2 regions of the Corynebacterium afermentans subsp. lipophilum genome follow, and region 2 is predicted to be linked to the other one. Evidence: predicted binding sites of a transcription regulator. Region 2 holds the regulator's gene; the other holds the start of a gene.
The links. The regulator LexA, encoded in region 2, represses DNA repair genes until DNA is damaged. The targets are predictions, from matches to a motif close to CGAACANNTGTTCG.
Positions count from the first base shown of each region.

Region 1: CAFEL_RS10060 (HNH endonuclease signature motif containing protein) is a predicted target of LexA. The motif match lies at 3,138-3,151, and genes of this name have one in related genera.

Region 1 covers NZ_CP046530.1:2,101,140-2,109,019, reverse strand. The annotation lists gene CAFEL_RS10065 (VanW family protein) at 1-1,481, shown strand, start outside; gene CAFEL_RS10060 (HNH endonuclease signature motif containing protein) at 1,527-3,050, opposite strand; gene CAFEL_RS10055 (serine aminopeptidase domain-containing protein) at 3,200-4,021, opposite strand; SAM riboswitch class IV at 4,100-4,236, shown strand; gene CAFEL_RS10050 (hypothetical protein) at 4,253-4,828, shown strand; gene CAFEL_RS10045 (hypothetical protein) at 4,813-5,118, shown strand; tRNA gene CAFEL_RS10040 (tRNA-Gly) at 5,182-5,252, opposite strand; gene dcd (dCTP deaminase) at 5,314-5,877, shown strand; gene CAFEL_RS10030 (Fic family protein) at 5,916-7,127, opposite strand; gene CAFEL_RS10025 (UDP-glucose dehydrogenase family protein) at 7,318-7,880, shown strand, end outside.
Region 2 covers NZ_CP046530.1:1,373,153-1,381,032, forward strand. The annotation lists gene hrpA (ATP-dependent RNA helicase HrpA) at 1-900, shown strand, start outside; gene nrdR (transcriptional regulator NrdR) at 916-1,374, opposite strand; gene lexA (transcriptional repressor LexA) at 2,024-2,704, shown strand; gene CAFEL_RS06595 (DeoR/GlpR family DNA-binding transcription regulator) at 2,755-3,543, shown strand; gene CAFEL_RS06600 (HPr family phosphocarrier protein) at 3,628-3,897, shown strand; gene CAFEL_RS06605 (uracil-xanthine permease family protein) at 3,974-5,284, opposite strand; gene nagB (glucosamine-6-phosphate deaminase) at 5,385-6,110, shown strand; gene hflX (GTPase HflX) at 6,107-7,642, opposite strand; gene CAFEL_RS06620 (hypothetical protein) at 7,713-7,880, shown strand, end outside.

The DNA.
Region 1 (7,880 bases), 730 kb from region 2:
CAGAACTTGGCGGTGTCGCCGACAACGCCGTGCCCGTGAAGGCGGGGGAGAAGGCCACCGAGTTTATCCCTGCGAAGTCGGGCCTGGGCATCGACTTCGACGCCACGGTGGACGCCGCCGGCATCGAGACCGCTAACCCCGTCGAGCGCCTCCGCGGGTTGTTCACCACCCGCGAAGTGGATGTCGTGCCGACCGTCGACGACAAAGCACTGGGCGGCCAGCTCGACCGCATGACCGAGGAGCTGCACGTGGACCCCATCGACGGCACCATCCGTGTGCAGGGAGGCAAGGCCGAAACGACCGACCCGAAGCTGGGCCAGGACGTGGACCGCGCCGCGCTGCGCGACGAGGTCACCACCGGCTGGCTCAACCCAGACGGTGTCGAACTGGAGCCGTCGCAGACGCAGCCCGCGGTCAACGACGATGCCATGAAGGCTGCGCTCGGCGGCCCCGTGCGCGCCGCCCTGGACGGCCCGATCACCGTCACCGGCAAGGACGGCGTCGCCGCCGCGGTGCCGCAGGACCGCATCGGGGAGATCGTGCAGTTCCCCGTGGTGGAAGGCCGCATCACACCTGAGGTGAACCTCGATGCCGCGCGCACCATCTTGGGCGACCAGCTCGCGGAGACCGAGGTGGAAAGCAAAAATGCCCGCGTGCTGGCCGGCGGCGGCGTCGAGCCGTCCGTGGACGGATCCGTGGTGGACTGGGACGCCACCCTCGCCGGATTTGAAAAGCGGCTGACCGGCGGCGAGCCCCGCACGTGGGACGCGGTGTACAAGGACGTGCCCGCGCAGTTCACCACCGAGCAGGCGCAAAACGCGACCTTCAACGACGTGGTCGGCTCGTTCACCACCAGTGGCTACTCGGGCGCGTCCGGCACCAACATTGCGCTGGTGGCACAGACCGTCAACGGCGCGATTGTGAACCCGGGCGAGACGTTCTCCTTGAACGGCTACACCGGCCCGCGCGGTCCCGCGCAGGGGTATGTGGAGTCCGGCATCATCCTCAACGGGCGCGCGGATACCGCGGTCGGCGGGGGCATCTCCCAGTTCGCCACCACCTTGTATAACGCCTCCTACTTCGCCGGCATGACGGATGTGGCGCACATGCCGCACTCTTACTACATCTCCCGTTACCCGGCGGGCCGCGAGGCAACCGTGTACGAGGGCGCGATCGACCTGCAGTTCCGCAACGACAGTCCGTACCCGGTGCGCATCGCCACCGATGTCGGTGGCGGGGAAGTCACGGTGAGCCTGATGGGTGTCAAGACCGTGACCGTCGAGTCTGTCAACGGTGGCCGGTGGGCGCAGACGCAGCCGCAGCCGGTGAACGTTTCCGGCTCGAGCTGTGTGCCGTCATCGGGCGCGCCGGGGTTCACTACGTCCGACACCCGCATCATTTCCGATCTTGCCGGAAATGAGCTCAGCCGGGAGACCCAGACCACGGTGTACGACCCGCAGCCGATCGTGCGCTGCGGTTAGCACGCTGAGGTACCCCGCGCGGCACTCCACGCCGCGCGTCTAACTTCAGGCTGAGTTTCCGCCCCGGTCTGGGCCGGCCCTGGACCCATCGCCGAGATCAAATAACGGAGGATCGGTGGTGGTCTGGTTCGGCGGGTCGTCGAACGCGGGGTATTTCTTCCGCACCCGCCGAATAGTCCTCTGGCCAGGCGATTGTTGGTACTGGTGCGTGGTGGTTGGTGTCGGTGGCCCACCGTCGGCGGGGTGGTGGGTGATGTCCCAGGTGGAGGGGTCTTTGTCGAAATATCCCTTGCCGCCGGCGCCGTCCCTGTTGTCGTTGTTGCACATGTGGTGCTCGCGGCACAGGAGGACAAGGTTTTCCAGGTCCGTGAGCCCACCGTGCAGGTACGACTGGATGTGGTGGGCTTCCAGTTCCACGCCCGGCTTGGTGCATCCGGTCCAGGCGCACACCTGCTGCATGGCCAACAGCACCAGTTTCTGCTCCACGCTGGCCAACCGCGCCCGCCCGAGGGACAGTGGCACCCCGGTGCAGGAGTCCAGTTGGAGGGCAAACGAGTCGCCCGCCAGCCCGAGCCGGACCATGTCCAGAGCGGTCAAGGACACGGAGGTGTTGGTGGCGAACTCGGTGTAGGCGTCCGCGCCCATGAGGTCCTCTAGTGTCAGTGTCATCACCACGGTGCCGATGCCCTTGCGCGCCACAGCCGATGAGTTCGCGTGGTTGCCAACGATGTCCATGAGTTGGTCGAACCGCCGTTGCCCGCGGGTGCGCTTGTCCTCGGCACCGGGAGGCAGGTTCGCCCCGGGTGACTCGCCTGCGGCCAGCGCGGCCTCGAACGCGGCGCGGCTGGCTTTGTCGAAGTAGATCTGCCCCCAGGAACCGCCGTCGGAGTCCTCCTCGCTGAAGGTCATGGTGCGCTTTTTAAACGCAGCGAGCGGGTCCTTCTTGCCTTCGTAGTCCCGGCCCTTGCGGTTGGCGCGCTTGACCAGTTTGTTCACGTACTTCCGCAGCTCCTCCGCGGACATCGTTTCCGCGGCCTCGAGCGCCTGCGCGAAGATTTCGTCGCGGCCCGGGTCCGAGTGCTCGTTGAGCTGCATCAGCGCCCGTTCGATGATGCGCTTCTTCTCCGCGTTGGCCTTCGCGGCCGCCTTCCGGGCGCGCTCTTTGGCCTTGCGCGCCTCTTCCTTGCGGCGCTCCTCTTCCTCGGCCTGTTTCTTGCGTTCTTCTTCGTCCATGAGCGGATCCGAGGGCGGCGTTGGCACCTCTACCTCGCCGAACATCGTCTTCGCCTGGTTGAGCAGGCTAAAGGCGTCGGCTCGGGGGAGCCCGAGCTGTTTGGTCAAATACTCCACAGGGTGGTTCGCGCCGACTAGCTTGCCCGCCCCATCTCGCTCGCAGAGGTGCGCAAACGCGATGTTCGCGTTGGACAGGAGCGGCAGCGCCGCGTGCAGCCGCTCCATCGCCTGGTGTGTGGACAGTAGGTGGAGGGATTCGGGCTGCATCAGCAGCGCCTCGAGCGCCTTCAGGCTATCGACGAGCTGGTCCACGTGGTGGTCAATCACCGTGGTCATGGCCGGATCCCTCCCTTCAGAGTCGCACCGTCAACGAATGGACAATGCACACGCTACGACACGCCTCCGACACGACCACACAAAACACGAACACACGTTCGAATAACCCCATATGGCCAGCAACTTTAGCCCGTCGATAAGCGTCATACTCAGTCGAAACTTGCGGGCGGCACATGGTCGCCCACGTCGCGCAGCAGCCCCCAAGCGGTGAGCTCCGCGTAGAGCGGATCGCGCGGCATGAGCGCGTGGTAGGGCGCGTAGCCGTCGTACCACTGCCCGGAGTCGATGTTTGCCACGTCCGCCCCCGGCGCGGCCTGAAGCATCGACGCGGACGCCGGCGTGACCACGGTGTCCGCCGGCGAGTAAATGGAGGTGTACACGATTCCCGGCACGGTGTCCGGGCCGCTCGCGAACTCGCGCAACCAGGCAGAACCTGCGAGCTGCTGCGCCGCCCCCGGGGCGAGCAGTGCGGTGAGGTGCGGGTGCTTCGAGGCGATCTCGCCCATCCGTCCGGCTAGCCCGCGGAAGTCGGTGCCGTGGAAGTTGCCGCCCATCGCCACCACGCGCCGCACTTTCGCCGCGCCCCCGCGCGAGATGAACAGCTTGGTCATCAGCGCGCCTTGCGAGTGCGCCACAATATCCACCTGCTCCGCGCCGGTTTTCCGCAGTACGCGGTCCACGTGTTCCTCCACGTCGCCGACGATGGAGTTGAGGTCGCCGGTGCCGAAGAACCCCGGCGCAATCATGTCGCCGTAGTCGTACCCCCACACCCAAAACCCCTGCTCGCGCAGCCTATGTGCGTTCATCTCAAACGCCGCGGTGCGGGAGTTAATACCGTGTATGTATATCACCGGCGTGGGGTGCTCGGGCTGAAAATTCCGGTCGTTGAACGGCATCGCCGGCCGGTTTTGCAGCCCGCGCACCGCCCCGTACCCGGCCGCCAGTGTCATCATCGCGCTGCTCAGTTTCATTCTTCTGAGCATATTGCTTATCGACGTCCTCCGGCCCCCACTTGCAGTAGACCAAGCGGTCTGTTATTGTTCTGAGCGGATCACGAAGTCCGACGGCCCCGCCGCAACGGGGCAAAGCCTCCCGGCTCGTCGGCTGGCAACCGCGCATATCGCGCACGGTGCCCCCGGGAGAAGATCCGCCGGCACGCGCAACCGCCGCGCCGGAAGTGCGATTCTCAAAGGAGATCAACCATGTCTTCCGACATGCCAGAAATGTCCACCCCGTCCATCTTCGCCAACGACTGGGTCCCCGCAACCCTGGGCAGCGTCAACATCACCACCGTCACCTTCACCCTCGACGGCACCGATGAGACCGTCACCGCGGAATTCCCGTCGGCCATGGAGGCGTTCGACTTTGTCGGCCGCACCGGTCCAAAGTTCGAGTACTCCGCCATCGAAGGTGCAATCCGCGACCAAAACGGCACCGTAGTCCCGCTGCCGGAACCCGCTGAGCGCATCCCGTGCGGACACGACCAGTGCGATCTGGTGGCCGACGGTCACAAAGGGCACTGGATCCCGGTGTTGCGCGCCGCCAACGGCCCCAAGGAGGATTGGCTGCCCATCACCATCATCGAACACGACGGCAACAAGCTGATCTTTTCCGTCGAAGACGGCGTGTACACCTGTTACCACCACAACCCCGAGCGTTTGGCCAACGCGGTTGACTACAACCGCGAGTGGCCCGTGTTGCGCGGCGAGTTTAACGGCCACGGCTACCCGGTGAGCGTGGTGTCCTCGAAGCCGATCGGACCGTGCAGCCACGCATAATGCTTTTCGACGACCTCCCGGACCCCAACGCTTTCCTCGTCGCTACCCGCAATTTCCAAAACGGGCGCTACTTCACCGTGAACGTGGGGCAGCTCTTGCTCGCGTTTCGGTTCCCGAATTCGAAGGAGGCGCTGCAGTGCATCCGCCGCGTGGGCTTCATCTTCGAGTATTCGCCGGGGCGCAACGTGTTTCGAAACTGCTCAGGCGACCTGCTTCCCACCCCGCCGGTGTGGGTGGCGCGGCGCTACGTGGACGCGGACGAGTGTGAAGTTGAAGGTGTACGGCCCTGAGGTGCCGTGGAAAATCCGCTACTTCTTATAGGCCCGCGGGCACGCCCCCTGAGAAGAAAAGAGAGCCGGCGACGAGAATCGAACTCGCACTCTCAGCTTGGGAAGCTGATGTTCTACCACTAAACTACGCCGGCAGCTCTGACAACTTTAGCACCACGGAATCGTGGCCCAAAACAGGGAAGTACACTCTGATTCGTGTTGCTTTCAGATCACGACATCCGCGATGCCATTGACTCCGGCCACCTCGGTATCGACCCATTCGACGCCGAGCTTATTCAGCCGAGTTCGATCGATGTGCGCATTGACAAGTTCTTCCGCGTTTTCAACAACTCGAAGTACACGCACATCGACCCGAAGCAGGAGATGCCGGATCTGACCACGCTCGTTGAGGTGCCGGACGGCGACGCGTTTGTCTTGCACCCCGGCGAGTTCGTGCTCGCCTCCACCCTCGAGTGCTTCACGCTGCCCGCGGACCTGGCGGGCCGTCTCGAGGGTAAGTCCTCCCTGGGGCGCCTGGGTCTGCTCACGCACTCCACCGCAGGCTTCATCGACCCAGGTTTTTCCGGCCACATCACCTTGGAACTGTCCAACGTGGCCAACCTGCCCATCGTCCTATGGCCGGGCATGAAGGTCGGCCAGCTCGCGCTGTTCAACATGACCTCGCCCGCGGACACCCCGTACGGCTCCGGCAAGCTCGGCTCGAAATACCAGGGCCAGCGCGGCCCCACCCCATCGAAGGCGTACCTGAACTTCCGGTAGGGGCTTTTGCTTATCGACGAGCCAAAGGCCCGCCCCGCTCAGTACTCTGACAAACGCAAGTATTCACGGCCCTGAGAAGTGAGTTCGAGCGTGAGCGGACGCTTGGATGCGGATTGGATTAGGCCCTCCGCCTCCAGGCGTTCTGCTGCGGGGCGGACGGTGTTCCAAGAGCGCCCCATTGCTGAAACTGCTTCTTTGAGGGGGAAGGGGAGATCCGGACTAAAAAGAAATGCCTGCGCGGCTAAGAAAAGTAAGTCGCGTTCGTATTCGTCTCGATTTACCGAGGATAAAACCTCCTGCAAACTATGTAACTGGGAATGCTTTTGATCCAGTGATGTCTCCAAGTCATTCTGAGCATCGATCAGCATCTCGAGAATGGCTTTGAGGAAGAAAGTTCCCTCCCCGTAGTTCATCGCGTTTTCCGTCTCTACGAAAGCCGCGTAGTACTTCTTCCTCTGGAGCGAGAACTGGTGAGAGAGGGACATCGAGGTCGGTGGAGAAAGGACCTCGAGGGCCTTGAATGCGAGAAGAAAGCGTCCCATACGGCCGTTACCGTCGTAAAACGGGTGAGTGTACTCAAACATGAAGTGGCCGACGAGCGCGTTGATAAGGACATGGGTTTCATCTTGTTGGGTGTCTAGGAACGTCCGCATGCGCTCTTCAATGTTGTCTTCGCCGAGGGGAGCTTTGTGAACTCCCTTCATGCCATCGTGAATCTCTACTGTTCCTGCTCGGAACAATTGCCCGTCGGGACGATCCGCTTCATCGATTTCTTTCGCAAGTAACTTGTCGTATTCAGCGCGGAGGGATGCGGGAGTCCGCGGGAACTCTGGTCGATCATTAGGGTTAAGCAGCGACTCGTAGAAGGCAACCATTTCGCGAAAACGCTTATGCGGTCCGGTTGAGGGGCGGGTTAGAGCTTCCGCAATTTCTTGACGGGTCGAATGCACGCCCTCAATCTGATTGGTCGCTTTGATTTCCTCAATGAGCAGGCCAGTCAGGTAGTGGCTACCTGCTACGCCTGGGAGCGTGGACCACTTGTGGGAAATTCGGAGGTCCGTCCTCCAGACCTGCTCCAAAAGCGACTGAATCTCTGCAGTTAGTACCGCGAAAAGTTGATGTTTGCCTACTGTGAAGTCCCAATGAAGCGCAGCTGGGGATGAAAATCGGGAGATGTACTCCGCCTCTGCAGCCCGTTGGCCGTCTGGGGATTTGTGAAACACTGTCTTCAGGTTTTTGTAGTTGTCCATTTCCAGAGCGTCCTTTACGGGTCAGAATCTTCAATTCTGGAATTTTAGCGAAATCTCCATCTATCTATTTTGCAAAAAATACGATTTTGAAAAATAGAGCCCGCGAGGAGCATATGAATTTCCGCTGCTACAAATATGCACACATTGCTCACCCTGCCGAGCCCGCCGGTCCACGGCATAATGGCCTGTTATGCGGATGACTGTGATTGGCACTGGTTACCTCGGGGCGACGCACGCTGCGTGCATGGCTGAACTCGGCCACGAGGTGCTGGGGGTAGACGTTGACGAAACCAAGATCGAGGCGCTGAAGAACTCCAAGGTGCCGTTCTACGAGCCGGGCTTGCCCGAGGTGCTCGAGCGCAACATCGAAGCAGGCCGACTTGGCTTTACGACGAGCTACGCCGAGGCCGCCGCGTTCGCGAACGTGCACTTCATCGGTGTGGGCACCCCGCAGCAGCGCGGCTCCTACGCGGCGGACACCCGCTACGTCGAAGCCGTCATCGACGATCTGGTGCCCCAGCTCGAAGGCGAGCACCTGATCCTGGGTAAGTCCACCGTCCCGGTCGGCACTGCCGCCGCCCTGCAGGAGCGCGCCGACACACTCGCCGCCGAGCACGGCAACAAAGCCAGCGTCGAGATCGCGTGGAACCCGGAGTTCCTCCGCGAAGGCTACGCGGTCAAAGACACCATCGAGCCGGACCGGATCGTGCTAGGCCACCGCGCCGAGAACTCCCGCGCGGAGGAGATCGCCCG
Region 2 (7,880 bases):
AAGATCAAGTCCTCCGTGTCCAAGGCCGGGCGCACCTCCGAGTCGGATGCGGTGGCGAAGTGGACTACCGATTCCCTCGGCGCGGTGCCGGAGACGGTGACCACGACTATCGACGGCAACGAAGTCGACGCCTACCCGGCACTCGAGGCCACCAAGAACGGCGTGAAGGTCACGGTGCACCCGACCAAGGCCGCCGCGGATGCCTCAATGGTCACAGCGACGCTGACGTTGCTGTTGCGCGAGATCACGGTCAACGCCGGACAGATGACCAAGGGGCTGCCGTTGCGCCAGAAGGTGGCGGTGGACCGCTACCCGCACGGCGGCGCCGCCGGGCTCGTCGAGGACGCCCGCGTCGCCGTGATCCGCGACCTGATGTTCTCCTCCGGCGGGCCGGTGCGTTCGCCGGAGGAGTTCGACGCGCTCGTGGCCGAAATCCGCCCTCAGGTCGCTGGTGGGGTGCGCCGCGTGGTGGTCACCTTGGCGCCGGCTCTGGCGGAGTACGCGAATATCGCGGCTGAGCTTGAGCAGTGGGAGGGCCCGGCTATCGACGACATGACGTCGCAGCTGCAGTTTTTCCTTCCGAAACACGCGGTGACTGTCCACGGCATCGGGCACTTGCAGCACCTGCCCCGCTACATTGACGCGATGCGTATCCGCCTGGAAGACATGCGGCTGGATCCGGACCGTGACGCCGACCGGCAGTCAGTGATCGATTCGGTGAAGGCCTACTTGGCGCAGCGCATGAAGGCCTTGCCCGCTGGTCGCACGAAGACAAAAGCGTACAAGGATATTTTGTGGCTAATTGAAGAGCTGCGTGTGAGTTTGTTCGCGCAGCGTTTGGGCACGCCGAAGCCGGTAAGCCAGCGGCGCATTGAGAAGAAGATTGACGCCCTGCGTTAGCCCCACGATCGCGGGTTAGAAGTCCTCGCGGTCGCGGCGGCGCATGAGCCGGATTTCAGATTCGAAGTCGTCTGCGCTCTCGAACGACTTGTACACCGATGCGAAGCGCAGGTACGCCACTTCGTCGAGGGCGCGCAGCGGTTCAAGGACTGCCAAGCCGATCTCGTGGGCGGGCACCTGCGAGCTGCCCTGGGCCCGCACAGTCTCTTCCACTTCCTGGGCAAGCCGTTTCAAGGCATCATCGGTGACATCGCGGCCTTGGCATGCTCGACGCACGCCGACGATGAGTTTGTCGCGGTCAAACGGTTCGCTCACGCCGTTGCGTTTCACAACGGTAAGGACTGCCTTTTCCACTGTGGTGAAACGTCCCCCGCACTCGGTGCACTCTCTGCGTCGACGAATCGCAGCGCCAGCTTCGACCAGCCGCGAGTCAGTCACACGGGATTGCTCGTTGTGGCAAAAAGGACAAAACACGGTTTTCCACCCCCCGGGGTCTTCAAAGGCTTGGTGTAGCCGTGAGTCTACGCCCTGCCTATCGCGCCGTTGCCACCGTGGCGCTGTGGGTGACCTGGCTGCCGGGCATAGATGAGGGATCCTGGTCTTGCGCCGAGAAGACGCCGCCAAACGCGGAACCGATAAGCAGCGCCGCAGTCATGCATGCGCCAAGCAGGAGCGTATCGCGCGTCTCGTGCCGTGTTTCGAACGCGTTCGCTTCAGTGGAACCGTCCGAAACCCGGTTTGAGGCAGAACGAGCACTCGTTCGATGGGATGCAGATATGGTTCGAACACCGGCCCCGCCGGTTCGACGCTTCGACGCAGATTCGAGGTCCCAAATCTCCGCCGGGGGAACCACGGATGCGGCGCCCGGGCGAGATGCAGATGCATTGTGTACTGGATTGATTGCAATGGACATTGTGAGTCTCCCTTCGTTTCGCGGCACACATTACGTTCGGCGCCGACACACTCGAACGTTCTAACGTTCATTTGTTCGAATACGATTACGTGTTCGATTTATAGCACCCCGACCGATAGGTGTCCACCCAAACGCTGCAACCATCGAACATGAGTGCCCTATCTGGTAGGTTCGTAGGCGCACTACGCCACCGAGTCCAAGGAGAACGTCATGGCACGAAAGAAGTCCGAGCCCGGCAACCCGGATTACAACGCACTGTCTGACCGTCAGCGCCGTATCCTCCAGGTCATTCAGGATGCTGTTGTCCTGCGCGGTTACCCGCCGAGCATCCGCGAGATCGGCGATGCCGCTGGTTTGCAGTCCACTTCGTCTGTCGCATACCAGCTCAAGGAGCTTGAAAAGAAGGGTTTCCTCCGACGCGACCCGAACAAGCCGCGCGCCGTGGATCTGCGCCAGATGCCAGAGACCGGACGCAAGCAGCGCAAGCCGCAGGAAGCGAAGCCGGAGGATTCGGGTAATGCCCGCTACGTGCCGGTGGTCGGCCAGATCGCCGCAGGCGCTCCGATCCTCGCCGAAGAGAACGTGGACACCTACTACCCGCTGCCCGAGGAGTTGCTCGGTGACGGCGATGTTTTCATGCTCAAGGTTGTCGGCGAATCCATGCGCGAGGCCGGCATCCTCGACGGCGACTGGGTAGTTGTCCGCTCCCAGCCGAACGCGGAAGAGGGCGAGTTTGTTGCGGCGCTTCTGGACGGTGAGGCGACGGTCAAGGAATTCCACCGCGACTCCACCGGTGTGTGGCTGTTGCCCCACAACGACGCATTCGAACCGATCAAGGGCGACGAGGCTGAGATCATGGGGCGTGTTATTTCGGTGTTCCGTACTCTGTAACCGGTGCGTGTGCGCCGAGAAAACACTAAGACCAAAAGCGCAGGAGATCGATGTACGCCGAAGAGCGGAGACGCCAGATCGCGTCTTTGACCGCAGTTGAAGGCCGCGTCAATGTCACCGAATTGGCGCAGCGCTTCGACGTCACCGCGGAAACAATCCGCCGGGACCTTTCGGCGCTGCACGATGAGGGCGCGGTGCAGCGCGTCCACGGCGGCGCGGTGGCCAGCCAATCGTACCGCTCTACGGAGATCCCGCTGGATACCCGCCAGCGCGCCTCGCTTGCGGCCAAGACCGCAATTGCGGAAACCGCGTTGCAGTTCGTGCCGGACACACAAAGCTGCACGATTTTTTTGGACTCGGGCACAACTATCAGCAGCTTGGGCAAGCGACTTGCAGAGACTCGCGGGGACAAGGAGTACTCGGTGGTGACCAACTCCATCCCCACCGCCTTGGAGCTGAGCGATTCCGGTTTGCACGATGTGCAGCTACTCGGTGGCAGCGTCCGTCCGATCAGTCAGGCGGTCGTCGGCAGTACTGCGCTTCGCACACTGGCCCTGTTGCGCGCTGACGTTGCGTTTGTGGGCACCAACGCGCTGTCCATCGGCCACGGTCTCTCCACCGTGGACGCCCAGGAAGCTGCGGTGAAAGCTGCGATGGTGACGAATGCCCGCAGTGTTGTTGTGTTGTGCGATTCCACGAAGCTGGGCAACGACTACGTGGTCAGCTTCGCGCCGCTGACGGATATTGATGTGGTGGTCACCGACGCTGAGGCACCCTCCGCCTTCGTGGACGAGCTGCGCTCGCACGGTATTGAGGTCGTGCTCGCGCAGACCCAATAGTGCGAGCAACATGGTGGCATCAACATCTGTTCGCGACCTACACTCGTTGCAGACCTGAATGAAATCAACGGAAAGGACACCCGAATGGCTTCCAAGACTGTGAAGGTCGGTTCCACCGTCGGGCTGCACGCACGCCCGGCCACGGTGATCGCTGACGCTGCCGGCGAGTACGACGACGAGATTCTGCTGACGCTTGTTGGCGGCGACGATGACGACGAGACGGACGCTGCTTCCTCGCTGATGATTATGGCCATGGGCGCAGAGCACGGAGACGAGGTCACCGTGACCTCCGACAACGCCGATGCCGTGGAGAAGATCGCGGCGCTCATCGAGCAGAACCTCGACGACGAGTAGGTGCTTTTCGCTTCTCGACGAGCTCACGCCCGGGCCACGCGCCCGGGCGTTTTTTACGTGCAATCAGCACCGGACGCTACGACGTCGACGGCTGAGACACCTCGAAGTTCCTGCGGTACTGCCCCTCCCCCAACGTGTCGTACGCCCAGCGCATGAGCGGGTAAACCACGATGATGCCGACCGAGCCCAGCGCGATGCCTTCCAACGTCACAGCACCGAGGTCCAAGGTGAGGTTGCCGATGCCGACAATCAGCGCGACCGCAGCCGCGGTGAGGTTGGCCGGATCGGTGAAGTCCACCTTGTTGTCCTGCCAAATACGCACACCTAGCATGCCGATGAGCCCGTAGAGCACCAGACACGCCCCGCCGAGCACGCCGGCGGGGATGGTGAAGATCACGGCGCCGAACTTCGGGATGAACGCCAGCACGATCGCAAACAGGGCGGCGACCCAGTACGCGGCGGTGGAATACACCTTCGTCGCCGCCATAACTCCGATGTTTTCGGCGTAGGTAGTTGTGCCGGATCCGCCGAAGCCGCCGGCGAGTGTGGTGGCGATACCGTCGCCGATCAGCGCGCGCCCCTGCATGTCGTCAAGATTGCGCCCGGTCATCTCCGAGACCGCTTTGACGTGGCCGACGTTCTCCGCGATCAGCACCACCAGCACCGGCAGGGTCACCAGCACCGCGGAGACATGGAACTCGGGCTGGTGAAACTGCGGCAGGCCGATCCACGGCGCGTCGGCAATGGTCTGCAGCGCGTCCTCGCTCAAGCCACCTGTTACGGCAGCAAACAGCCAACCGACGAGCACGCCGATGAGGATGGACAGGCGCGAGAGCAGCCCGCGGGTAGCCACTGTCACCACCACAACCGTCAGCAGTGTCACCCCTGCCACCCAGGGCTGGGTTTCCACGTTCGACACTGCAGTCGGCGCGAGGTTGAAGCCGATCAGGGCGACGATGGCGCCAGTGACCGCGGGCGGCATCACCGCATCGATGACCCGCTTGCCTGCCCATTCCACGACGATGCCGACGAGAATGAGCGCCGCACCGGTCAGCAGCACCCCACCCAGCTGCGCACCGACCCCGTACTGCTGCGACGCCGTCAACGGCGCGATAAAAGCAAACGAAGAGCCCAGGTAGCTCGGCACTTTATTGCGGGTAATCAGCAAAAAGATGATGGTTCCCAAGCCGGAGAACAGCAACGTGGTGTTCACCGGGAATCCCGTCAGGGTGGGCACCAGCAACGTCGCACCGAACATGGCCACCACGTGCTGCATGCCAATGCCGATGGTGCGCGGCCAGCTCAGCCGCTCGTCTGGGGCGACAACTGCCCCGGGGCGCACAGTGCGCCCGTCTCCGTGAAGGGTCCAACCGAAAGTGTTAGTCACGAAACGCCATTATCACCCCGCCAGCCCAAATTTCCTGTTCCGGGGGTAGTTGCCGGGCAAAGTACACAGCTCTCAGAGTGCGCTTGCTATTTTGGCCATCATGGAAATTATTGTGCGCCCCACTGCCAAAGAAGTAGGTGTCTCCGCAGCCGACATCATCGAACCGTTCGTTCGCGATGGCGCGACGCTCGGCCTGGCCACGGGCTCGACCCCGAACCCGACGTACATGGAGCTGGCCCGCCGCCACCGCGAGGAGAACTTGAGCTTCGCGCAGTGCGACGCGTTCCTCCTGGACGAGTACGTCGGGCTGGAACGTTCCGACGAGCAGTCCTACTACGCCACGATCCGCCGCGAGTTCACCAACCACATCGACATCGACGATGCGAAGGTGCAGTCTCTCGACGGCCTGACGGCAGACCCCGCGGCAGAAGCCCGCAGCTACGAGGAACGCATCGCCGCCGCCGGCGGCGTGGACGTGCAGATCCTCGGCGTCGGCGCCAACGGCCACATCGCGTTCAACGAGCCACCCAGCGCCCTAGATTCGCGCACCCGCGAGATCGACCTTCACCCCACCACCGTGGCGGATAACGCCCGCTTCTTCGACAACGAGGACCAGGTGCCACGCAAGGCCCTGACCCAGGGCGTGGGCACCATCATGGAGGCGCACACCATTGTGCTCATCGCCACCGGCCCGAATAAGGCCGACGCAGTCAAGGCCCTCGTTGAGGGCCCGGTGACACCGGGCTGCCCGGCATCGGTGCTGCAAAACCACCCGCGAACCACGGTGATCCTCGACGAGGACGCGGCGGCGAAGCTCGAGCGCTAGCTCACCACGAACTCCGCGTACTGCTCTGCAAGTACGCGGGGCAGGCGGACGTCGATACGCGTGCCCGCCTCGTCGTATTCCTCCGAGCGCACCGTGCCCTCGTCGTGGACGCGGCTGACCACGTCGCCACGGGTGTAAGGCACCACCATGGTCACGTGCGCCTCGATGGAGTTGAGGTGCTGCTCGATGCGCGCCTCCAGCTCCTCGATGCCCTCGCCGGTAAGCGCGGAGACGAACACGGCCGTGCGCCCGGTCTTCTCAAACGCGTGGCGCAGCTCCGCCAGCACCAGCGGGTCGGCCTCGTCGATCTTGTTCACCACCACGATCTCCGGGGGTATCTCCTCGCCGGAATCGCGGGTGACCTCCGCGAGCACTTCGTTGACGGCCTCGATCTGCTTCAGCGGGAACGCGTCGGAGCCGTCCACGACGTGCAGCACCAGATCGGCTCCCGCGACCTCCTCAAGCGTCGACTTGAAGGCCTCGACTAGCTGGGTGGGCAGGTGACGCACGAACCCGACGGTGTCGGTGAGCACCACGTTGCGCCCGTCCGCGAGCTTCGCCTTGCGGGTGGAGGGGTCCAGGGTGGCAAACAACGCGTCTTCCACCAGCACGCCGGCACCCGTCATCGCGTTGATCAGAGAGGATTTGCCGGCGTTGGTGTAGCCGGCAATGGCAATCTTCGGGATGGTGGAACGCTGGCGCTTCGCGCGCTTGACCTCGCGCGCCGTGGTCATGTCGCGCAGCTGGTGGCGCAGCTTGGCCATCTCGGTGCGCAGGCGGCGACGGTCCGCCTCAATGCGCGTCTCACCGGGACCGCGCAGGCCCACGCCGCCGTTGGAGCCGGCGCGGCCGCCGGCCTGGCGCGACAGGTTGCCGCCCCAACCGCGGGTGCGGCTGTACAGGTACTCCATCTGCGCCAGGCTGACCTGAGCTTTACCCTCTTTGCTCTTCGCGTGCTGGGCGAAGATGTCCAGAATGAGCATGGTGCGGTCGATCACTTTGATCTTCAGCGCTTCCTCGAGCGCGATCATCTGCGACGGCGAGAGCTCACCGTCGAAAATCACCGTGTCGGCGCCGGTGGCCTGCACGATCTCGCGCAGCTCCGCCACCTTGCCCGAGCCGATGTAGGTGCCCGGGTCCGGCTTGTCGCGCTTCTGGTACAGCATGTCCAAAACCTCAGCACCGGCGGTTTTCGCTAGCGCCGCCAGCTCCCACATGCTCGCCTCGATCTCGGCCACGGTGCCTTCGGTCCACGCGCCGACAAGGAGGACCTGCTCGATGCGGAGCTTTCGGTACTCCACCTCGTAGATGTCGACGTGGTCTTCGGAGCGCAGCTCCGTCGCGCCGGCGACTGAGCGGAAGGAGTTGCGGTCCGCCAAGTCGAGGGCGCCGACTGTGGGCTCGGCGCCGGGCTGGGGCTCGTTGTGGCGAAAGGCCTGTCGCAGCAGCTCCTCGTGGGTGCGCTGCTCTGGCGTCAGTTCGTCTTCAAGCAAAAAGCGATCTTTCCTGTGTGGTGAATCTGTCACTGTCATATCTACCCGATAGAACGCAGTATGGCCCAGGATTCTTCCCGGTTGGGGCGATTGACTAGAATCTACGGCCATGAGCACAGCAGTGAGCACCGATCTTTCAGCACTCGGCTTGAGCTTTAACAAGTGGCAGGATGCGGTCGAAGCCGCGATTGCCACCGACCGCCTCGCGGTCGTCGGCGAGGTCCGCGGTGGCCAGCTGATCCAGTACACCGACCCGTCCGGCGCGCAGCTGAACATC